3 regions of the Kitasatospora sp. NPDC058048 genome follow, and region 1 is predicted to be linked to each of the others. Evidence: riboswitches for the same ligand, from Rfam matches in the RefSeq annotation. Region 1 holds a riboswitch; each other region holds the start of a gene.
What was found. Region 1 has a riboswitch for cobalamin ahead of ACFVVA_RS17210 (prenyltransferase/squalene oxidase repeat-containing protein). Riboswitches for the same ligand answer to the same signal wherever they lie in the genome.
Positions count from the first base shown of each region.

Region 2: it holds a riboswitch for cobalamin, as region 1 does, so the genes downstream of both, metE (5-methyltetrahydropteroyltriglutamate--homocysteine S-methyltransferase) here and ACFVVA_RS17210 (prenyltransferase/squalene oxidase repeat-containing protein) in region 1, are expected to answer to the same signal.
Region 3: it holds a riboswitch for cobalamin, as region 1 does, so the genes downstream of both, ACFVVA_RS37665 (FecCD family ABC transporter permease) here and ACFVVA_RS17210 (prenyltransferase/squalene oxidase repeat-containing protein) in region 1, are expected to answer to the same signal.

Region 1 is NZ_JBHVRT010000014.1:141,259-148,498, reverse strand. Features, by position in the region: gene ACFVVA_RS17220 (adenosylcobinamide amidohydrolase) at 1-617, opposite strand, end outside; gene ACFVVA_RS17215 (flagellar hook-length control protein FliK) at 1,041-1,520, opposite strand; gene ACFVVA_RS17210 (prenyltransferase/squalene oxidase repeat-containing protein) at 1,550-2,626, opposite strand; cobalamin riboswitch at 2,723-2,863, opposite strand; partial or broken gene ACFVVA_RS17205 (enoyl-CoA hydratase-related protein) at 2,882-3,274, opposite strand; gene mmsB (3-hydroxyisobutyrate dehydrogenase) at 3,286-4,173, opposite strand; gene ACFVVA_RS17195 (enoyl-CoA hydratase/isomerase family protein) at 4,170-5,243, opposite strand; gene ACFVVA_RS17190 (acyl-CoA dehydrogenase family protein) at 5,243-6,391, opposite strand; gene ACFVVA_RS17185 (CoA-acylating methylmalonate-semialdehyde dehydrogenase) at 6,388-7,240, opposite strand, start outside.
Region 2 is NZ_JBHVRT010000005.1:121,736-128,975, reverse strand. Features, by position in the region: gene ACFVVA_RS07360 (MFS transporter) at 1-1,109, shown strand, start outside; gene ACFVVA_RS07355 (MarR family transcriptional regulator) at 1,109-1,561, shown strand; gene cobF (precorrin-6A synthase (deacetylating)) at 1,696-2,466, opposite strand; cobalamin riboswitch at 2,601-2,844, shown strand; gene metE (5-methyltetrahydropteroyltriglutamate--homocysteine S-methyltransferase) at 3,000-5,315, shown strand; gene ACFVVA_RS07340 (SDR family oxidoreductase) at 5,404-6,258, opposite strand; gene ACFVVA_RS07335 (MarR family winged helix-turn-helix transcriptional regulator) at 6,328-6,747, shown strand; gene ACFVVA_RS07330 (ABC transporter substrate-binding protein) at 6,907-7,240, opposite strand, start outside.
Region 3 is NZ_JBHVRT010000054.1:44,800-52,039, forward strand. Features, by position in the region: gene ACFVVA_RS37635 (SigB/SigF/SigG family RNA polymerase sigma factor) at 26-1,039, opposite strand; gene ACFVVA_RS37640 (anti-sigma regulatory factor) at 1,220-1,630, opposite strand; gene ACFVVA_RS37645 (GNAT family N-acetyltransferase) at 1,819-2,295, opposite strand; gene ACFVVA_RS37650 (nuclear transport factor 2 family protein) at 2,306-2,689, opposite strand; gene ACFVVA_RS37655 (ABC transporter substrate-binding protein) at 2,776-3,768, opposite strand; gene ACFVVA_RS37660 (ABC transporter ATP-binding protein) at 3,797-4,549, opposite strand; gene ACFVVA_RS37665 (FecCD family ABC transporter permease) at 4,645-5,709, opposite strand; cobalamin riboswitch at 5,817-5,967, opposite strand; gene sodN (superoxide dismutase, Ni) at 6,057-6,452, opposite strand; gene sodX (nickel-type superoxide dismutase maturation protease) at 6,726-7,088, shown strand; gene ACFVVA_RS37680 (CGNR zinc finger domain-containing protein) at 7,085-7,240, opposite strand, start outside.

The sequences.
Region 1 (7,240 bases):
AACGGCTCCGGCTCGTCGCCCGCCCCGGTGCGCCGCACCGCGACGCACACCGCGTCGGAGGGCGTTCCGGAGCAGTCGTAGCCGGCGTCCAACAGGGCCTGGACCTTCGCCTCCGTGGCCGTGGCGAGCAGGTTCACCAGGCCCGCGTCGGACACCGCCGCCGGGACGACGACGAGGATGTTGATCGTGCCCGGCACGTACGCGTGGGCCGGGGCGGTTTCGGGCTCGGCGGCCCAGATCGGCACGCCGATCCCCGTCGTGACCACCGCCGAGGCCCCGCCGTCGCACGCCCAGGTGAAGTCGTCCACCTGGGCGGCGGTCATCAGCCCCGCCCCGGCGCCCCGCAGCCGCTCCGCGGCAGCCAGCTCCGCCAGGTGCTGCTCCGGGTCCATCCGGCTGTATCCCGGCCTGACCTGTGCGTTCACCACCCACTCCCGTTCGCCGAGGCCACCGCCGAGGACGGCGCTGCCGAGCAGCCGCCAGCCGGGCCCGCAGCGCCAGACCAACAGGTGGCGGCATGCCCCCTCCTCCGTGCGGCACGCCCGTTCGATCACCAGGCCGCCGGGCGACCGGCCGGCCTCCGCCGGGCCGTCGGACTTCTGCTGCGGGATCACCACGAGAAACGGTCCACCTTCGAGGGAGCGATCCCCCGGTGTCCGCGGCGGGTACCTCCTCGCCAGGAACGCCTCCGCGCCGACGGTGGCGCCTGGGATCCGTACGGCCGAGCGTACCGAGCGCCGGGACCGCCGCGACGGCGGCTCCCGCGACCGGTCCGGTGAGTGGCCGGGCGGAGGAGGATCATGGTCTCGGCGGGCGATCGCCCGTCGGCTTCACGGAGCAGGGGGACGGGTTCCGATCGGTGCTTCCCGATGGGTGGCAGGCTGCTACGTGGGTGTGGTGGGCCTGCTGGCGGGGCTGGGCGGGCTGACCGTGCTGTACGACCACCTCGTCCGGCGCCGGCGGGCACCCCACGCCTGACCCCTGCGCCCCGGCCTCCCTCATCGGGGAGGCCGGGGCGTCGACGTGTACGGGCAGACGGGTCAGGGGGCGGTGATGCCCGGCTGCGCGCCGGCGCCGAAGGACCAGCCCTCGACGTCTCCGGGTGCCGGGTTGTAGCTGCCCGCACCGAGGCTGCTGTACGACCAGGGGCCGCCGTGCTGGGCGTGCCAGTACGACCAGTAGGCGCTGCCGGTGGGGTTGGTGCAGGTCGTCGGCAGGGCGTTGATGGTGCAGACGAAGCCCGGGTAGCGCGGATGGAAGGCGTACGAGAATCCGGCGCCGGTGAGCGCGGCCAGGCCGCTGGCCGGGTCACCGGGCGCGCAGCCGGTCTGGACGCCGCCGCCGACGGCGGTGAAGTCGACCACGACGGTGACTCCGGTGGTCCCGCTGCAAGCGGCCGCCTGCGCCTGCGGGGCCTGGACGGCGGAGACGCCGAGCAGTCCGGCGGTGAGGGCGGCGGCCGCGGCGATCGAGCCGAGCGTACGGCGGGCCGGGCGGCCCGCCGTGAAGGTGTCGGTCATCGGTGAAATCCTCCTGGTGTCAGGTGTGTTCAGCGCGTGGCCGGGGTCGGGCAGGCCAGGGTGGGCGCGTCCGGGCGGGCCCCGGCGGCGGAGAGCGTGGCCAGCGGGGTACCCGCGAGGCCGAGGACGGCCTGCGCGGTGGCCCGGGCGCCGTTGCCCGCGTTGAAGCCGGAGGCGTCGTAGGCGACGGCGCCGCGGAGCGCCGGGTCGGCGGCGCAGCCCTGCTGGAACTTCACCAGCCGGCCCCAGCCCTTGAGACCGGAGCCGAGGCGTCCACCGGAGAGCAGCGCCTGGGTGGCCAGGCCCGTGCTGTTGGCGTTGGAGGTGGTCGACCCGGCAGCCGCGAACCCGCCGTCGGCGTTCTGGTGGGCGGTGAGCCAGCCGAGGCCCGCGTTCGCCTTGGCGGTGCGGCCGGTGGCGGCGAGGGCCTGGGCGGCCAGGGCGGTGGCGTCCGGGTCGCTGGTGCAGGCGGCCTGGCCGAAGGAGACGGGGAAGCCCCCGTCCGCGCACTGGCTGTTGGCGAGGTAGTCCACGGCCGCCGCCGGGGCGTCACCGGGCGTGCGGTGCAGGGCGATCAGGGCCAGCGACTGGCCGAAGGCATTGCTGTAGTCGCCCCACTGCGAGCGGTCGGAGAAGCGGCCTTCGGCGGTCTGCAGCGAGCGCAGCCGGGCCGGCAGGTCGACCCCGCCGAAGGCCGTCGGGTTCCCGCCGCGCACCTCGACGGCGAGCAGCAGCTTGGCGGTCACGCCCGCGTAGGCCTCGGTGGTGCCGTCGCCGAGGTAGCCGCCGATGATCTCGGGCTTCGCCAGCCAGGCGGTGGCCTTCGCGGCGGCCTCGTCGGCGCTGTGCGACGCGGCGAAGGCCAGCACGGCATCGATGGTCAGGCCCTGGTCGGGGTAGGCGGTCCCGTTGAAGACGGACTCGAAGTGGTCGCCGTCGACGAGCTGGCGGGCCAGCCAGCCACCCGCGGCGGCGTCGGGACGGACCGTCGGCGACGACGTCGAGGTGGCGGGAGCAGCGTGGGCGGCGGTGGCCGCCGGGAGTGCGGTGGCGAGCGTGAGGGCGGGTATCGCGAGCAGACCGAGGGAGCGGCGAACAGCGGGCATGGGATGCCTTTCCGGGCCTGGGCGCAGGGGCCCGGAAGGCGTCGGCGAGCGCCGAGGGGCCAGCGGGCTCCGGCCCGCAGACCACGACGGGAGGAGGGGTGACACACCTCCGCCGACGGGTACTCGGGCTCGCCGCCGACGCGGGGTCGGCGGCCTACCGTTGCGGGTCAGCGCCGGATTCGAACCGGACTTCCCCCAGCGGCGGAGTCACAACATGACGGCCCATCATGACGATGCCCGAACAGCGGGTCAAGGGATCCCGGGCCCGGACCCCGATGCCACGCGCGCCGCGGTGTCCGCCGCCACCAGGACGTCGCACATCATCACCAACTCGCAACCGCCGCCCAGCGCGTAGCCCGCGACGGCCGCCACCACGGGCTTGCGCAGGGCGGCGAAACGGTCCCGGGCGGCGAACCAGTCGCCGAGGCAGGCGTCGACGAACTCGAGGGACTGCATCTCCTTGATGTCCGCGCCGGCCGCGAAGGCCTTCTCCGAACCGGTGACCACCAGACAGCCGATCTCCGGGGCGCGGTCGAAGGTGGCCGCGGCCGCGACCACCTCGTTCATCAGCTGGGTGTTCAGCGCGTCGAGCGCCTTCGGGCGGTCGAGCGTGATCAGCCCGACCCGGCCCTTGCGTTCGACCAGGATCGTCTCCTACGTCATGCGGTGTCCTTCCCGAAGGTGGTGATGATCGCCGAGAAGTCCAGGCCCGAGCCTTCGGACGACGCGAAGTCCGCGTACAACTGCGCTGCCTTGCGCCCGAGTTCCGTGGGCAGGCCCGCGGCTTCGGCCGCGCCGGCGGCCAGTCCGAGGTCCTTGGCCATCAGGGCGGCGGCGAACCCGGCGGCGTAGTCGCGGTTGGCCGGGCTGGCCGGCACCGGCCCGGGGACGGGACAGTTGCTGGTGAGCGCCCAGCACTGCCCGGAGGCGGTGGAGGCCACGTCGAACAACGCCTGGTGGCTGAGCCCGAGGCTCTCGCCGAGCACGAAGGCCTCGCTGACCGCGATCATCGAGATGCCGAGGATCATGTTGTTGCAGATCTTCGCCGCCTGGCCGGCACCGGCCGCGCCGCAGTGCACCACCTTGCGCCCCATGACCGCCAACACGGGCTTGACCGCGGCGAATTCGGCCTTTTCGGCGCCGACCATGAAGGTCAGGCTCGCAGCCGTCGCGCCGACCACCCCACCGGAGACCGGTGCGTCCACCGCGCGCTGCCCGGCACGTACGGCCAGGTCGTGCGCCTCCCTGGCGTCGGCGACGTCGATCGTGGAGCAGTCCACGAAGAGGGTGCCCGGACGGGCTGACGGCAGCAGCTCCGCGTAGGCGGCCAGGACGTGGCGGCCGGCCGGCAGCATGCTGATGACGACGTCGGCCTGTCGGGCCGCCGCGGCGGCGGAGGCCGCCGGGCGGACGCCGGCCGTCTCCGCTTGCCGCAGCGCCTCCGGCGCGAGGTCGTAGCCGGTCACCTGATGTCCGGCCTCGACAAGGTTGGCGGCCATCGGGCCGCCCATGTTGCCCAGTCCGATGAATCCGATGGTGAGGGTCACCAGCGCTCCAGGGGGGTTGTGGTGGCAAGGCCGAGTTCGCGCTCGCCGAGCGGGGCGAAGTAGCGGGCCACGGTGGCGGGTTCGACGGCGCTCAGCGTCTCCGGACGCCATCGTGGCGAACGGTCCTTGTCGATCACCTGGGCCCGGATGCCCTCGGCGAGGTCCGGCGTGGCGAGCGCCGCACAGGAGGTGCGGTACTCCTGGTCGAGGACGGCCTCCAGCGGGCCGAGTGCCCGGGCCCGGCGCAGCGCGGCGAGCGTCGCCTTCACGGCGGTCGGGGAGTTGGCGGCGATCCGGTCGACGGCCTTCTTCGCCTCGGGTTCGCCGCTCTCCCGCAGCCGGTCCAGGATCTCCTCCACGGTTCCGGCCGCGTAGCAGCTGTCGATCCACCCGCGTCGGTCGGCCAGCGCACCGGTCGGCGCGGGCTCGACGTTCCGTTCGAGGGCGTCGTGGACGGGCAGTTCGGCCAGGTCGTCCAGCAGGGCGGGCAGTCGTTCAGCGGGGACGAAGTGGTCGGCGAGCCCGCACAGCAGGGCGTCGGCGGCACCGACGGAACCCGCGGTGAGGGCGAGGTGGGTACCGAGCTCCCCGGGGGCGAGGGCGAGCAGGTAGGTGCCGCCGACGTCGGGGACGAAGCCGATGCCGGCCTCCGGGAGGGCGACGCGCGTGGTCTCGGTGACGATCCGGACGCTGCCGTGGGCGGAGACGCCGACCCCGCCGCCCATCACGATGCCGCCCATGAGCGCGACGTAGGGCTTGGGGTAGCGGGCGATCCGGGCGTTGAGGCGGTACTCGTCTCGCCAGAACTCCTCGACGGCGCCCGGATCGCCGCCGGTGGCAGCCCGGTGGATGGCGACGATGTCGCCGCCCGCGCAGAAGGCCCGCTCGCCGGCGCCCGTGACGACGACGGTGTCGACCCGGTCGTCGCCCTCCCAGGTGTCCAGGGCTTCGGAGATCGTCCGCACCATGCCGTGGGTGAGGGCGTTCAGGGCAGCGGGGCGGTTGAGGACGATCAGTCCGGCCCGTCCCTCGCGCTGGAGGATGACCTCGTCGAGGTCGGTCCCGGCCATCACGCGGCTCCGGTCAGGCCGCGGGCGACGATGACGCGCATGATCTCGTTGGTCCCTTCCAGGATCTGGTGCACCCGCAGGTCGCGGACGATCTTCTCGATGCCGTACTCGGCCAGGTAGCCGTAGCCGCCGTGCAGTTGGAGGGCCTGGTTGGCCACCTCGAAGCCGGTGTCGGTGGCGTAGCGCTTGGCCATGGCGCACAACTGCGGCGCCCGGGGGTCGCCCCGGTCCAGCGCCGCGGCGGCTCTCCACAGCAGCGCCCGGGCGGCCTCCAACTCCGTGGCCATGTCGGCGAGTCGGAACTGCAGGGCCTGGGCGTGCAGCAGCCTGGCGCCGAACGCCTCGCGATCCGCCAGGTGGCGGGTGGCCCGCTCCAGCGCGTGTTGTGCGCCGCCGAGGGAGCAGGCGGCGATGCCGAGCCGGCCGCCGTTCAGCCCGTTCATCGCGATCCGGAAGCCCTCGCCCTCCGCGCCGAGGAGGCGGTCGGCGGGCAACCGGACCCCGTCCAGCAGTACCTGGCGGGTCGGCTGGGCGTTCCAGCCCATCTTCTTCTCGTCGGGCCCGAAGGCGACCCCCGGGTCGTCGCGCTCGACGACGAACGCGGAGATCCCGTCCGGCCCGGGGGCACCGGTCCGGGCCAGCACCACGTACACCTGCGAGGCTCCCGCACCGGAGATGAACTGCTTGACGCCGTCCAGCACCCAGTGGTCGCCGTCGCGCACGGCCCGAGTGGCGATCGCGGCCGCGTCGGAGCCGGCACCGGGCTCGGTCAGGCAGTAGCTGCCCAGGTGCTCGGCCGTGCAGAGCGCGGACAGCCAGCGAGCGCGCTGCGCCTGCGTGCCGTAGCGGTCGAGCATCCAGGCGACCATGTTATGGATGGACAGGTAGGCGGCGATGGACGGGCAGCCGGTGGCGAGTGCCTCGAAGGCCACCACGCCGTCCAGCCGGGAGAGTTCGGAGCCGCCCGCGCCCTCCCGGACGTACACGCCGGCCAGACCCAGGTCGGCTGCCTTGCGCAGCACGTCCACCGGGAAGTGCTTGGCCTGGTCCCACTCCACGGCGTGCGGCGCGAGGTACTCCTCGGCGAAGGCCCGGGTGGTCCGGGCGATGGCGCGCTGGTCCTCGGTGAGGTCGTGCATCGCGCTCATCCCATCGTCGGCATGGTGAAGCTCGCGCCCTCCTTGACCCCGGAGGGCCAGCGCGAGGTGACGGTGCGGGTGCGGGTGTAGAAGCGGATCGCGTCCGGCCCGTGCTGGTTGAGGTCCCCGAAGCCGGAGCGCTTCCAGCCGCCGAAGGTGTGGTACGCGATCGGCACCGGGATCGGCACGTTGACCCCGACCATGCCGGTGTTCACCCGGCGGGCGAAGTCCCGGGCGGTGTCGCCGTCCCGGGTGTAGATGGCCACGCCGTTGCCGAACTCGTGCTCACTGGGCAGCCGCAGCGCCTCCTCGTAGTCGGCGGCACGCACCACGGTCAGCACCGGGCCGAAGATCTCCTCCCGGTAGATCCGCATGCCGGGCGTGACCCGGTCGAAGAGGGTGGCGCCCAGGAAGTAGCCGTCCTCGTTCCCCTCCAGGCGGAAGTCCCTTCCGTCCACGACGAGTTCGGCGCCCTCCTCGACCCCGAAGTCCAGGTAGCCGCGGACCCGGTCCAGCGCGTCACGGCCCACCAGCGGGCCGAAGTCGGCCGCCGGGTCGTCCGAGCGCCCGACCTTGAGCGCGCCGATCCGCTCGACCAGCTTCGCCACCAGGGCGTCCGCGGTCTCCTCCCCCACCGGGACGGCCACCGAGATCGCCATGCACCGCTCGCCGGCCGATCCGTACCCGGCGCCGACCAGCGCGTCGGCCGCCTGGTCGAGGTCGGCGTCCGGCATCACGATCATGTGGTTCTTGGCGCCGCCGAAGCACTGCGCCCGCTTCCCGTGCGCGGCGGCGGTGGCGTACACGTACTGGGCGACCGGTGTGGAGCCGACGAAGCCGAGGGCCTGCACCCGCGGG
Region 2 (7,240 bases), on a different contig from region 1:
TCGCCATGTCGATCATCAGCAACACCTTCACCGACTCCCGGCAGCGCGCCCGGGCGATCGGCGTCTGGAGCGGCGTGGTGGGCATCAGCATGGCCGCCGGGCCGATCATCGGCGGGGCGCTGGTGGAGTCGGCCGGCTGGCGGGCGATCTTCTGGATCAACGTCCCGATCGGCCTGGCCGCCCTCTTCCTCACCACCCGCTACGTGCCGGAGTCGCGGGCGGCCCGCACCCGCCGGGTGGACCCGGTCGGCCAGCTGCTGGTCGTCGTGGTGCTCGCCGCCCTCACCTACGCGATCATCGAGTCGCCGGAGCGCGGCTGGACCTCGCCCGTGGTGCTCGGCTGCACGGCGGCCTCCCTCGGCGCGCTGCTGGGCCTGCTGCGGTACGAACCCCGGCGCACCGACCCGCTGATCGATCTGCGGTTCTTCCGCTCCGCGCCCTTCTCCGGCGCCACCGTCATCGCGGTCGCCGCCTTCGCCGGCCTCGGCGGCTTCCTCTTCCTCACCTCCCTGTACCTCCAGGACGTCCGCGGGCTCGACCCGCTGCACGCCGGACTCTTCATGCTGCCGATGGCGGTCATGTCGCTGCTCACCGCGCCGCTGTCCGGCCGGATGGTGGCCGCCCGGGGGCCGCGCACGCCGCTGCTGCTGGCCGGGGCGGCGCTGACCGCGAGCGCCGTGCTCCAGGCGGTCGGCTACTCCGAGCACCTGCCGAGCTGGCTGCTGGTCCTCGCCTTCCTGCTCTTCGGTACCGGCTTCGGCCTGGTCAACGCGCCCATCACCAACACCGCCGTCTCCGGGATGCCCCGCTCGCAGGCCGGCGTGGCGGCGGCGGTGGCCTCCACCAGCCGACAGGTCGGCCAGTCCCTGGGCGTCGCGGTCACCGGCGCCCTGATGGCCGGCAGCGCCCTCGCGAACCCGGCGGCCTTCACCGGGGCGGCCCGGACGGCATGGTGGATCATCGCCGGCTGCGGCGTCGCCGTGCTGGTCACCGGTACGCTCACTTCCGGCCGCTGGGCCCGGGCGACGGCCGAGCGCACGGCGCGGCGGCTCGCCGCCGAGGAGTCGGCCGAGGGAAGCACGGAGACGAAGGAGACGGTGGACGCCTGATGGAGCGCCTCGACACCGGTGGGCACCCGGAGGGGAGCGGGACGGACGCCGCGACGGCGGCCCGGGTCTGGCAGGGGATGTACGCGCTCGTGCTGGAGCGCCACGACCGCCGCAGGACCGTCGCCGAAGCCCTCGGCATGAGCTTCAGCCGGGTCAGGGCGCTGCGCCGGCTCGCCGCCGGCCCGATCACCCTGCGGGAGCTGGCCGAGCGGCTGACCGCCGACCCGCCGTACACCAGCGTCATCGTGGACGACCTGGTGCGGCGCGGGCTCGCCGAGCGCATCACCAACCCGGCGGACCGGCGCTCCAAGCTGGTCCACCTCACCGAGGAGGGCGAGGCGAAGGCCGCGCTCGCCACCGGGATCCTCGCCACGCCGCCGGACGCGCTGCTCGCGCTGCCGCCGGAGGACCTCCGCGCGCTCGACCGGGTGGTGGCGAAGCTCCTGGACTGAGGCCGCCGCCCGATGCGGCGGGCCGTGACAGGCCGGTGCTCCGGCGAGGACGCCGGGCGGGACTTCTCCGCCATCATCACCATGCTGAGGGAGAGCGGCGCGTGAGTGCGCGCCGACCGCGTGCCGGCCGTCCGTCAGGCGTCGGAGCCGCCGTCCGAGCGTCGCAGCAGGTAGGTGTCCATGATCCAGCCCTTGCGCTCCCGGGCCCGCTCACGCAGCTCGCGGATGCGCGGGGCGGCCTCGGCGAGCGGACCGGAGACGAGCACCTCGTCGGGGGTGCCGAGGTAGGCGCCGTAGTGGATCTCCAGCCCCTCGGGGTCGATCCCGGCGAAGGCGGCCCGGCCGTCGAGCATCACCACCACGTCGTCCACCCCCTCGGGGAACCCCTCGGCGAGGCGGCGGCCGGTGGTGATCTGCACCGGCCGGCCGACCCGCGTCAGCGTGGTGCGGTGCCGGGCGGCGAGCGCGGAGACGCTGCTGATGCCCGGGATCACCTCGTACGCGAAGGGCACGCCGCCCCGGTTCGACACGTCGTCCACCACGGCGATGACGCTGTCGTAGAGGGCGGGGTCGCCCCAGACCAGGAAGGCGCCGTTCTCGCCCGGGCCGAGGTGCTCGGCGACCAGCCGTTCGACCAGATCGGCGCGGCGGACGCGCCAGTCGTCCACGGCGGCCGCGTACGCCGGGGTGGCGCGGTCCCGTTCGGCGTCCGGCGCCGCGACCACGCGGTGCCCGGGCCGTCCGTGGTCGGCCAGCATCCGGCGGCGCAGCCCGATCAGGTCCTGCCGTTCCTCGCTCTTGTCGAGGATGAAGAAGACGTCGGTGCGACCGATCGCCTTGACCGCCTGCAGGGTGAGGTGGTCGGGGTCGCCCGCGCCGATGCCGATGACGAAGATGTGCCGCATGGGAGCCATTCTGCCGCCCGCTCCCGGGTGCGCCGCCCGCTCCCGGGTGCGCCGCCCGGGAGCGGGCGCGGAGCCCGCGTCTCAGCACGCGGACGCCTTGCGAGATTTCCGCCTCGACGCCGACGGTTTGCCCCTAAGCTGGCGGTGCAGCTGGTTCGCCCTGTCCGCCAGGCAGGGTGTCGTAAGAGGGAACCCGGTGACGCCTTTCAACTGGCCAGTCCGGGACTGCCCCGCAGCGGTGAGTGGGAACGACCGCCGTCATACGCACTGGACCCGGGACGGGTCTGGGAAGCGACGGCCAGTAGGTGTCCGCCCCGGTTTCGGCCGAGGTGGGTGTGCCCGCGAGTCCGAAGACCTGCCACTGCCCGTGCGCGAGCGTTCGCGCCCGGCCATCCGGTGACCTCGTGGGCGGGTCGGCGACCATATCGGGCGGAGCCGCGCACGGGTGCGGTCGTCGGTCCGGTCCGTCATCCCTTCGCGTCCTCGTGCCGTCACCGGGCACTTGAGGATCCAGACTCGCGAAGGAGAGTCCCTTGACCACGAAGTCCGCAGCCGCGGCGAGCGTCGCCACCGCCCACGGCTACCCCCGCCAGGGCCGGGGCCGTGAATTGAAGAAGGCGATCGAGGGGTACTGGAACGGCGCGGTAGCGGCCGAGGCGCTGCTGGCGACCGCCGCCGACCTGCGTCGGACGAACTGGCAGCAGCTCGCCGACTCCGGCGTCGAAGAGGTGCCGACCGGCGACTTCTCGCTCTACGACCACGTGCTGGACACCACCGTGGCGGTCGGTGCGATCCCGCCGCGGCACCGGGAGGCGGTCGACACCGACCCGCTGGACGGGTACTTCGCGATGGCGCGCGGCAACCAGGACGTCGCCCCGTTGGAGATGACCAAGTGGTTCGACACCAACTACCACTACCTGGTGCCGGAGTTGGGCCCGGACACGGTGTTCGCCGCGAACCCGGCCAAGGCGGTCGGCGAGCTGCGCGAGGCGCTGCTGCTCGGCCACGCCGCCCGGCCGGTGCTGGTCGGCCCGGTGACCTACCTGCTGCTCGCCAAGCCGGCGCCCGGGGTGACCGCCGACTTCCAGCCGATCACCCTGCTGGACCGGCTGCTGCCCGTCTACGCCCGGCTGCTGGCCGAGTTGCGTGCCGCCGGCGCCGCGTGGGTGCAGCTGGACGAGCCCGCGCTGGTGCAGGACCGCACCCCGGCCGAGCTGAACGCGGCCGCCCGCGCCTACCGCGAGCTGGGCGGTCTCACCGAGCGGCCCAAGCTGCTGGTCGCGAGCTACTTCGACCGGCTCGGCGAGGCGCTGCCGGTGCTGGCCAAGGCCCCGGTCGAGGGCCTGGCGCTGGACTTCACCGGCCCGGCCGCCGCCAACCTGGAGGACCTCGCCGCCGCCGGCGGCCTGCCCGGCAAGCGGCTGGTGGCGGGGGTGATCGACGGGCGCAACATCTGGATCAACGACCTGGAGAAGTCGCTGGCGACCCTGGCGACCCTGCTGGGCCTCGCCGGCACCGTCGACGTGGCGCCGTCCTGCTCGCTGCTGCATGTGCCGATCGACGCCGCCGCGGAGCGCGACATCGACCCGCAGATCGCCCGCTGGCTGGCCTTCGCCCGGCAGAAGGCCGGCGAGGCGGCACTGCTCGCCCGGGGCCTGCGCGAGGGCACCGGCGCGATCACCGCCGAGCTCGCCGCCAACCGCGCCGGCCTCGCCTCCCGCGCCAACTCCCCGATCACCCGCGACCCGGCGGTGCGCGCCCGCGCCGCCGCCGTCACCGTCGACGACACCCGGCGCGCCCAGCCCTACCCCGTACGGGCCGAGGCCCAGCACGCCCGGCTCGGGCTGCCGCTGCTGCCGACCACCACCATCGGCTCCTTCCCGCAGACCACCGAACTGCGCACCGCCCGCGCCGATCTGACGGCAGGTCGGATCGACGCCCCGGCCTACCGGGAGCGGATGGAGGCGGAGGTCCGCGAGGTCGTCGCCTACCAGGAGAAAGCCGGGCTGGACGTCCTGGTGCACGGCGAGCCCGAGCGCAATGACATGGTCCAGTACTTCGCCGAGCAGCTCACCGGCTACCTCGCCACCCGGCACGGCTGGGTCCAGTCGTACGGCACCCGGTACGTGCGCCCGCCGGTGCTGGCCGGGGACATCTCCCGTCCGCATCCGATGACCACCGACTGGTTCGGCTACGCGCAGGGCCTGACCGACCGCCCGGTCAAGGGCATGCTGACCGGCCCGGTCACCATGCTCGCCTGGTCCTTCGTCCGCGACGACCAGCCGCTCGCCGACACCGCCCGGCAGGTGGCCCTCGCCCTGCGCGAGGAGGTCGTCGACCTGGAGGCGGTCGGCGCCGCCGTCGTGCAGGTCGACGAGCCGGCGCTGCGCGAGACCCTCCCGCTGCGGGCCGCCGCCCGCCCGGCGTACCTGGCGTGGGCCACCGAGGCCTTCCGCCTCGCCACCTCCGGTGTCCGCGCGGACACCCAGATCCACACCCACATGTGCTACGCCGAGTTCGGCGCGATCATGACGGCGATCGACGAACTCGACGCGGACGTGATCTCGTTGGAGGCCACCCGTTCCCACATGGAGGTGGCCGGCGAGCTGGCCGGGGCGGGCTATCCGCGCGAGGTCGGCCCCGGCGTCTGGGACATCCACTCCCCGCGCGTCCCCAGCACCGACGAGGCCGTCTCGTTGTTGCGCGCGGGCCTGGCGGCGATCCCGGCGGAGCGGCTCTGGGTCAATCCGGACTGCGGGCTGAAGACCCGCGGCTGGCCGGAGACCCGGGCCTCGCTGGAGAGCCTGGTCGCCGCGGCCCGCCTGCTGCGCGAGGAACTCGCCGGCTGACGGCGGCCGGGGTGGGCGCGGCAGCCTTGCCGCGCCCACCCCGGTCCCGGCCATCGTGCCGCTCGCGGGCCTCCTGCCCGGTGATCGGCTAGGCGACCCAGCCGGAGGTGAGGCCCTGGACGGCCGAGCCGTCGAGGTCCTTGAGCTTGACCCCGGCGAAGGCCCGGGCGGCGTCGGAGGTGAGCATCCGGAAGGCGGGTCGTTCGGCGGCGAGCAGGTCGAGGATCCCGGCGGCCACGTCCTCGGGCGCCTGGGCGTTGGCGAAGGCGCCGCGGGTGCGGTCCAGGTAGGCGGCCAGGGCCGGGGCGTACGGCCCGGCCTGTTCGGTCGCGTCGTCCGTCAGGCCCACGTTGCCGACGAACTCGCTGGCCACCGCGCCCGGCTCGACGACGCTGACGGACACACCGGCGGTGGCCGCGACCGGGGCGAGGGACTCCATGTAGCCCTCGACCGCGAACTTGGCGGCGCAGTAGGCCTCGTTGAAGGGCTGGCCGACCACGCCGCCGACGCTGGTCACGGTCAGCACGCGGCCCTTGCTCGCCCGCAGCAGGGGCAGGGCGGCCTTCGTGACGTGCAGCACCCCGAAGAAGTTGACCTCCATGACGGCGCGGACGTCGTCGACGCTCTCCTGCTCCAGGGTGCCGATGTGGCCGGCGCCGGCGTTGTTGACCAGCGCGTCCAGCCGGTCGACGCCGGCCAGGCAGGCTTCGACCGACGCGGGGTCGGTGACGTCGAGCGTCCGGAGGTCGACGGTGACCCCGGCTTCCTCGGCGGCCGCCAGCAGCGGGCCGGCCTTGGCGGTGTTGCGCATGGTGGCGATGACGTGCCAGCCGGCGCGGGCGGCGGCGGCGACGGCGGTGGCCAGGCCGATGCCGGAGGAGGTGCCGGTGATCAGGACGGTCCGGTCGCTCATCTCGCTGGACTCCCAGTGCTTATGGATCATAACCAATATGATTCATAACTATGTGGGCTGACATTTCACTTTGTCAAGCACCTGGATAGTCTGGTGGTCATGTCCCACCCATCGGATGACCTCACCCAGGAGATCGTCGGACTCTTCGCGGCCGTCAACCGCCGCTACGGCCGGGAGTCCGAGGCGGCCGCGGCGGCCCACGACCTGACCGCGCTGCAGGCCAAGGCGCTGCTCGCCGCCGAGGTTCCGGTCCCGACGCGCCGGATCGCCGAGCGGCTGCACGCGGAGCCGTCCAATGTGACGGTGATCGTCGACCGCCTGGAGTCCCGCGGCCTGGTCGAGCGCAGCGTCGACCCCGCCGACCGTCGCGTCAAGCACGTCGCCGCCACCGCCGCCGGCCGCGAGGTCGCCGCGGATCTGCGCGCCCGCATGCCCTTCGCCGGCGACCCGCTGGCCCGGCTCGACACCGAGCAGCGCGGGTCGCTGCGCGAACTCCTGCGGCTGGTCCTGGAGGCATGACGGCGGACCCCCGGGCAGCTGCCCGGGGGTCCGTTGTCCACAACGCGTCGCCGCCGGCCCGCGCCGCCGGTGGGAACCGCCGGAAGGGCCGTCACCGCATTCGCTGCGACGGCGGCCCTTCGGAATGCTCGGGGGGGGGTAATTCCCCGGCCGGGGCGGCTACTTCGCGCCGAAGGCCTTCTCGATGTCCTCGACGACCTTCTCCGCCGCGATCGGGCCGGAGCTGCTGCTCCACACCTGGCCGTCGACGCCCATGAGCTGGTTGGTGCCGACGGCCTTGAGGCGGGTGAACGCCTCCTGCTTGCGGGCGGTCTCCAGGGCCTTCTCGCCCTCGGCGTTCAGGGTGGCGACGAACACCCGGTCGGCGTCGGCCTTGTTGAGGTTCTCCAGGGACAGCGGGTCCGAGTGGGGCTGGGCGCCCAGGCCGTCGGCGATCGGCATGGTGCCGGCGCCGGCCTTCTTCAGCAGGTCGCCGGGCATGTTGGTGGTGTTC
Region 3 (7,240 bases), on a different contig from region 1:
AGCCGGAGCTGAGCGGCCGTCAGTCCTACTCCTCCACCAGGAGCTTCTCCCGCAGCTGGGCCAGGGTCCGGGCGAGCAGCCGGGACACGTGCATCTGGGAGATCCCCACCTCGGCGGCGATCTGCGACTGGGTCATGTTCCGGAAGAACCGCAGCACCAGGATCTTCTGCTCCCGGGGCGGCAGTTGGGCCAGTAGCGGCTTGAGCGACTCGCGGTACTCGACGCCCTCCAGCGCCTCGTCGGTCGCGCCCAGGGTGTCCGCCACGGCCGGCGACTCGTCGTCGCTGTCCGGCACGTCCAGCGAGAGCGTGGAGTACGCGTTGGCGGACTCCAGGCCCTCCAGGACGTCCTCCTCCGAGATCCCCAGGTGCTCGGCCAGCTCGTGCACCGTGGGGGAGCGGCCGTGCCGCTGGGAGAGCTCGCTGGTCGCCGTGGTGAGCGACAGCCGCAGCTCCTGGAGACGGCGCGGGACCCGCACCGCCCAGCCCTTGTCGCGGAAGTGCCGCTTGATCTCCCCGACGATGGTCGGCGTCGCGTAGGTGGAGAACTCGACCCCGCGCTCGTGGTCGAAGCGGTCCACGGACTTGATCAGGCCGATGGTGGCGACCTGGGTCAGGTCGTCCAGCGGCTCGCCCCGGTTGCGGAAGCGCCGGGCCAGGTGCTCGACCAGCGGGATGTGCATCCGCACCAGCTGGTTGCGCAGCTCGACCCGCTCCGGGGAGCCCTCGGGCAGTGCGGACAGCCGGACGAACAGCGCGCGGGCGGCCTCCCGGTCCGGGGCGCCGGTGCGGTGCGAGCCCTGGGCGGGCACGGCGCTGTGCGGCTCGGCCTCGACCGCCGGGTCCGTCTCGCCCGCCGGGTCCGGCGGGGGCACGGAGGCAGGCGTCGGCTCGGACGTCGGCTCGGTGGGGTGGCTCATCCGCTGGGCGTCCTTCGGGTGCGCTTCGTCGTTGGCGGCGAGGCCGGGAACGCTCGCCTGGGTCGGTACGGCGGGTCCCGCCGTCGCGAGGCCGGTACGGTCCAGATCACTCACGGCCATTCCCCCGTTCCGTTCCGGGAGCACCGGGGCCGGTGGCCCCGGAATCGTCTCGTTGGTCGTACCGCGTGGGTGGCGGTACCGGGAGCCGTCCGTCGGAACCCCGGTCGGGGGAGCGGCGGACGGCCCTTGCGCGGGTGGTGCTCGGTGCTGCTCGGTCGTGCGGTTCGGTCCGGCGCCCGGCTAGTGGACGGGGGACCCGCCGCGCTTCTTGTTCAGGCTGATCGACACGGTCTTGTCCGCGCCGACCGAGGAGTCGACCTCGCCGGCCAGGGCGGAGAGCACCGTCCAGGCGAAGGTGTCCCGCTCGGGGGCCTTGCCGTCGGTGGTCGGGGCCGAGACGGTGACCTTCAACGAGTCGCCGACCAGCCGGAACTCGCAGGACAGTACGGACCCGGGCACCGCCTGCTGGAGCAGGATGGCGCAGGCCTCGTCGACCGCGATCCGCAGATCCTCGATCTCGTCGAGCGTGAAGTCCAGCCGGGCCGCCAACCCGGCCGTCGCTGTTCGCAGGACGGAGAGGTAGGCCCCCGCTGCGGGCAGCCGGACCTCCACGAAGTCCTGAACACCGAGATCGCCGTCGATCTGGGACACCCTTGCCTCCTGGGTGGCGCGCTGTGCTTTCTTGGTACCCCGCTTGTTACCGCTTGCTACCCCCGTTGGGGGCCCGGCGTCACGCATCCACCATCGCTCTGCCTTCCGCACCCCGGTTCGGGAGTTACTCATGGTAAGGCATTGCGACGCAGGGTGGCAGACCCTTTCGCCGGTCTCCGGACGGCCGTTCAGCGCCGCCCGGCTTCGGCCAGGGCCTCGCCGGTGAGCCGGTAGACCGTCCACTCGTCCATCGGCACCGCGCCGATCGCCTTGTAGAAGTCGATCGAGGGCTGGTTCCAGTCCAGGACCGACCACTCGACCCGGGAGTAGCCGCGCTCGACGGCGATCCGGGCGAGCTCCAGCAGCAGCGCCTTGCCGTGGCCGCCGCCGCGTGCCTGCGGACGGACGTACAGGTCCTCCAGGTAGATCCCGTGGGTGCCGCGCCAGGTCGAGAAGTTGCGGAACCACACCGCGAAGCCGACCGGCTCGCCGGTGGCGTCGTCCTCGGCGATCAGCCCGAACAGGGCCGGGTTCTCGCCGAACAGGGCGTCGTGCAGCTGCTCCTCGGTGGCCTTCGCCTCGTGCAGGGCCTGCTCGTAGTCCGCGAGTTCGCGGATCATGGCATGGATGACGGGGACGTCGGTGGCGACGGCGGTGCGGATCATGCCTGTGAGCCTACTGCTCGGGACCCGTCTCGTCCCAGGCCTGGACGGAGGTCTGGTCGACGATCCGGCCGTCCCGCAGCACGGCCATCGAGGACATCAGCACCCGGACGCCGTCGGGGTACCGGCAGGACTCCAGGAATGCGGCGTGGTCGCCCTGGACCACCACCTGTTCCAGCTTGTGGGTCATCTCGCGGCCGTAGACGTCGTCCAGCATGGCGCCGATCTCCTCCCGGCCGTGCATCACCAGGGGGTGGCTGGGCTGGGTCCTGCGATCGACCATGCGCAGTTCGGCGTCCTGCGCGTAGAGCGCGAGGAGGGTCTCGGCGTCGCAGCGCTCGATGCCCTCGCGCAGGGCGCGGGTGTCGAAGGCGCCGGGGGCCGCCATCGTGGTCATGATCTCGCTCCTCCGGTCGGGTTCCGTCGGCTCGTACCTTGAGCGTACGCCCGCGGCCACCGCCCCGGAGGAGCGGACCGGGGCCGTCAGCGGGCCGGCACGGTGCGCAGGTACTCGGCCAGCGCGCCGATCGCGGCCGGGTTGCGCGGGCTCTCCACCAGGTCGACGTAGTCCATGACGAAGATCCGGTCGTTCCTGACCGCGGAGACGTTGGCCAGCGGCGGGAAGGACTTCAGGAACTTCCGCTTCTCCTCGGCCCCGGGCGTCGCGTAGTCGTTGATCACGATCACCTCCGGGTCGCGCTGCACCACGCCCTCCCAGCCGGCCGTGACCCAGGTGTCGGCAAGGTCGCCCATGATGTTGCTCCCGCCGGCCTTGGCGATGATCTCGTTGGCGGCGGCGAACTTCCCGGCGGTGTACGGCTTGTCCTGCCCGCTGTCGTACAGGAAGACGGACGGGCGGCGCTCGGGCTGCGGGACGGCGGCGATCTGCGCCTTGAAGTCCGCGATCAGTTTGTCGGAGCGGTCCTTGACGTCGAAGATCTCGCCGAGGTTGGCCAGGTCGGTGTAGAGGGCCTCCAGCGGGTCCATCACGCCGCGCTCGGTGCCCTTGCCGCTGCGGCAGGACTCGCTGAGCACGTACGAGTCGACGCCGAGCGCCTTGAACGCCTGCGGGGTGACGCCGGAGCCCTCGTCGAAGCCGTAGTGCCAGCCGGCGAGGACCAGGTCGGCCCGGGCGTCCAGGGCGATCTCCTTGGTGAGCACCTTCTTGGAGAGCCAGGTGGTCTGCTGGTAGCCGTCCTTCCAGGCCACCTTGTCGATCCGGCCCTTGTCGTCGGGCATCACGTAGCCGGCCATCCGGTCGGCGAGGCCGAGGGAGAGCATCAGCTCGGTGATGTTGACGTCGTTGGTCACCACCCGGGCGGGCTTCTGCGCGAAGGTGAGCTTCTGCCCGCAGTTGTCCACCGTCACCGGGTAGTGGGCGGAGGCGGTGGCGGCCTCCTTCGGGGCGATCTCGGCGCCGCAGGCGGTGAGTCCGAGGACGAGCAGGGCGGCGGTGGCAACGGCCTTGGTGCGCAAGGTGGTTCCTCTGGGCAGACGGGACGGGTCAGGAGGAGGCGGGGGCGAGCCGGTCGAACAGCAGCTGGAGGGCGCCGGTCTCCGGGTGCCGCACCGGGGTGGCGCGGACGCCGAACACCTCGGCCAGCAGGGCGGGGCGGAGCACCTCGTGGGGCGGGCCGGAGGCGACGATCCGCCCGGCCCGCAGCACGTAGACCAGGTCGCAGTGGCCGGCCGCCAGGTTGAGGTCGTGCAGCGCGGTGAGCACCGTCGGGCCGGCCTCGCGGGCGAGCGCCAGCACCTCCAACTGGTGGGCGATGTCGAGGTGGTTGGTGGGTTCGTCCAGCACCAGCAGGCGCGGTTCCTGGACCAGCGCGCGGGCGAACAGCACCCGCTGCTTCTCGCCCCCGGACAGGCTCAGGAAGCCGCGCTCGGCGAGGTGCCCGGCCCGGACCTTGCGCAGTGCCCCGGCGCAGCGCTCCGCGTCCCCGTCGGCCGGGGAGCCGAAGCCGCGGCGGTGCGGCAGCCGGCCCATGGCGACCACCTCGGCGACGGTGAAGTCGAACTCGGCGGAGTGCTCCTGGGTCAGCGCGGCCACCCGGCGGGCCGTGTCGCGGGCGCTCAGGGCGTGCAGGTCGTCGCCGGCCAGCCGGACCACGCCGCCGGCCGGTTTCAGCACCCGGTAGACGCAGCGCAGCAGGGTCGACTTGCCGCTGCCGTTCGGGCCGACCAGCCCGACCACCTGCCCGGCGGCGGCCGCCAGGTTCACCTCGTGGACCAGCCGGGTGCCGGCCAGCTCCACCGAGACGGCGTCGACGGCGAGGTCCTGGGCCCGCGCCGGGGTGGGCGCGGCCGGGTCGGTCGGGTCGGCCGGGCCGGTCGCCGTGGTCACGTCGGTCACCGGGTTCCTCCGAGGGCCTGGCCGCGGCGGCGCATCATCAGCAGGAAGGCGGGCACGCCGAGCACCGCGGTGAACACCCCGACGGGCAGTTCGGCGGGTGCCAGCAGGGTGCGCGAGGCGATGTCCACCCAGACCAGCAGCAGTGCCCCGGCGAGCGGCGCGATCACCAGCACCCGGCGGTGCCCGGCGCCGACCAGCATCCGCGCCAGGTGCGGCATCAGCAGCCCGACGAAGCCGATCGCCCCGCTGACCGCGACCACGGTGCCGGTGACGGCGGCCGTCACCACGAACAGCTCGCGGCGCAGCCGGTCCGGGTCCACGCCGAGCGAGGCGGAGGTCTCGTCGCCCATGGCGAGCGCGTCCAGCCGCCCGGCGGCGCAGGCCAGGTACGCGAGCCCGGCCACCACCGTGACGGCGGCGATCGGCACCTTGCCCCAGGTGGCGCCGCCGAGGCTGCCGAGCAGCCACATCATGGCGCCCCGGGCGGCCTCGCCGCGGTCGGCGGCGAAGACCATCAGGGTGGTGGCGGCGGAGAAGCCGTAGGACAGGGCGGTGCCGGTGAGCACCAGGCGCAGCGGGGTGAGTCCGTACGCGGTGCGGGCGGCGAGGTAGACGAGCGTCATGGCGGCCAGCGCGGAGCCGAAGGCGGAGGCGGAGATCGCCCACACCCCGAGCGAGGCGAAGGCGCCGAAGAGCAGGACGGCGTTGGCGCCGACGGCCGCGCCGGAGGAGATGCCGAGCACGAAGGGGTCGGCCAGCGCGTTGCGCACCAGGGCCTGGACGGCGACCCCGCAGGCGGCGAGTCCGGCGCCGACGACGGCGGCCAGCACGGTGCGCGGCAGCCGGATCTCCCAGACGATCGCGTACGCGGCCGCCTCGCCCGCGTCCAGCCGTCCGCCCGTCAGCCCGGCGCCCAGCAGCCGCAGCACCCGGGGCAGGCCGAGTCCGGAGGAGCCGAGGGCGACCCCGCAGAGCAGCGACAGCAGCAGGGCGGCGACGAGGCCGGCGGCGAGCGGGACGACGGGTATTCGACGGGTGGGCGGGCCGACTGCACGGTCCACGACTGCACGGTCCACGGGTGCGCCTTGCCTCGGGCCGCGGGTGCGCCGGGGCGGGCGCCGGCCGAAGGCGTGCCGCGGCGCCGTTCCCCTCGCAGTCCGCGGCGAGTTGTCGGGAGTTCAGCGGCCGGGGGCGATCGGGCTGGCGCGGGCCGTACGGGCTGGTACGGGCCGTGCTCACCGTTGCGGGTCAGCGCCGGATTCACACCGGACTTCCCCCTCGGACGCCCTGGCAGCATAACAGCCACTCAGGGCAGGCAACCCTTACCGGCCCTGGGTGGGGCCGGGAACGCGCGACCGCCCCCGTCCGGCGGTGCGGACGGGGGCGGTCGGGTGGCGACGCGTCAGGCTCAGGCCTGCTTGGTCTCCCAGAAGATCTTGTCGACCTCGGCGATCAGGTCCAGCAGGGCCTGGCCGGTGGCCGGGTCGGTGGACGCCTTGGCGGCCGAGGCGGCCTTCAGGGTGTCGTTGATCAGCTGGTGCAGCTGCGGGTACTTCTCGAAGTGCGGGGCCTTGAAGTAGTCGCTCCACAGCACCGAGATGTGGTGCTTGACGGCCTCGGCGCGCTGCTCCTTGATGATGATGGCGCGGGCGCGGAAGTGCGGGTCCTCGTTGGCCTGGTACTTCTCCTGGGTGGCCTTGACCGACTCGGCCTCCAGCTTGGCCTGAGCCGGGTCGTACACGCCGCAGGGCAGGTCGCAGTGGGCGTGGGCGGTGGCGCGAGGTGCAAACAGACGAGAGAACATGGGAGTCCTTCCTTAGATCGTCTTCCCGCGCCCGAGATTACCCTTCCGGCCTCGCCGTTTCGCGATCGGGCGGCGGGCCTAGGGCAAAAGACGGACCAGGAACCGGGGTAATCCGGACATCGGACCGGTGACGGTCCGTACGGCAGACTGGGGGCGGGCGGAGCAGGAGGAGGAGTCGTGGCGCGGAGCACGCGACCGCAGGGCGCCGGGGCCGGGGGGCCGGACCGGGGCGGCGCGCTGCCGTTCGGACTGGTCGACGTGGCGGGGCCGTCGATGGTCCCGACCCTGCGCGAGGGCGACCAGCTGCTGGTCCGCTACGGCGCGCCGATCCGGCCGGGCGCGGTGGTGGTCTTCCGGCACCCCTTCCAGCAGGACCTGCTGGTGGTGAAGCGGGTCGCCGAGCGCCGGGCCACGGGCTGGTGGCTGCTCTCCGACAACCGCCCGGTGGACAGCGACAGCCGCAGCTACGGCGCCGTGCCGGACGAGCTGGTGCTCGGCCGGGTGCTGCTGCGGCTGCGCCCGAGCCCGGTCTGGCTGGCGCCGGGGCGCCGGCTGGAGCGGCTGCTGCTCACCCCGCGGCTGGCCCGGGTGCCGGGCCTCGCCCGCCGGCTCGGTGCCTGGGTGGAGGACGTTTAGGGCGCGTCGCCCCGGGCCGCCGCCTCCGCCTCCTGGCGCTTGCGGGCGCGGTAGGCGGCCACGTTGGCGCGGGTCGCGCAGCGGTCCGAGCAGTAGCGGCGGGAGCGGTTGGTCGAGGTGTCCAGGTAGGCGTTGCGGCAGGGCGCGGCCTG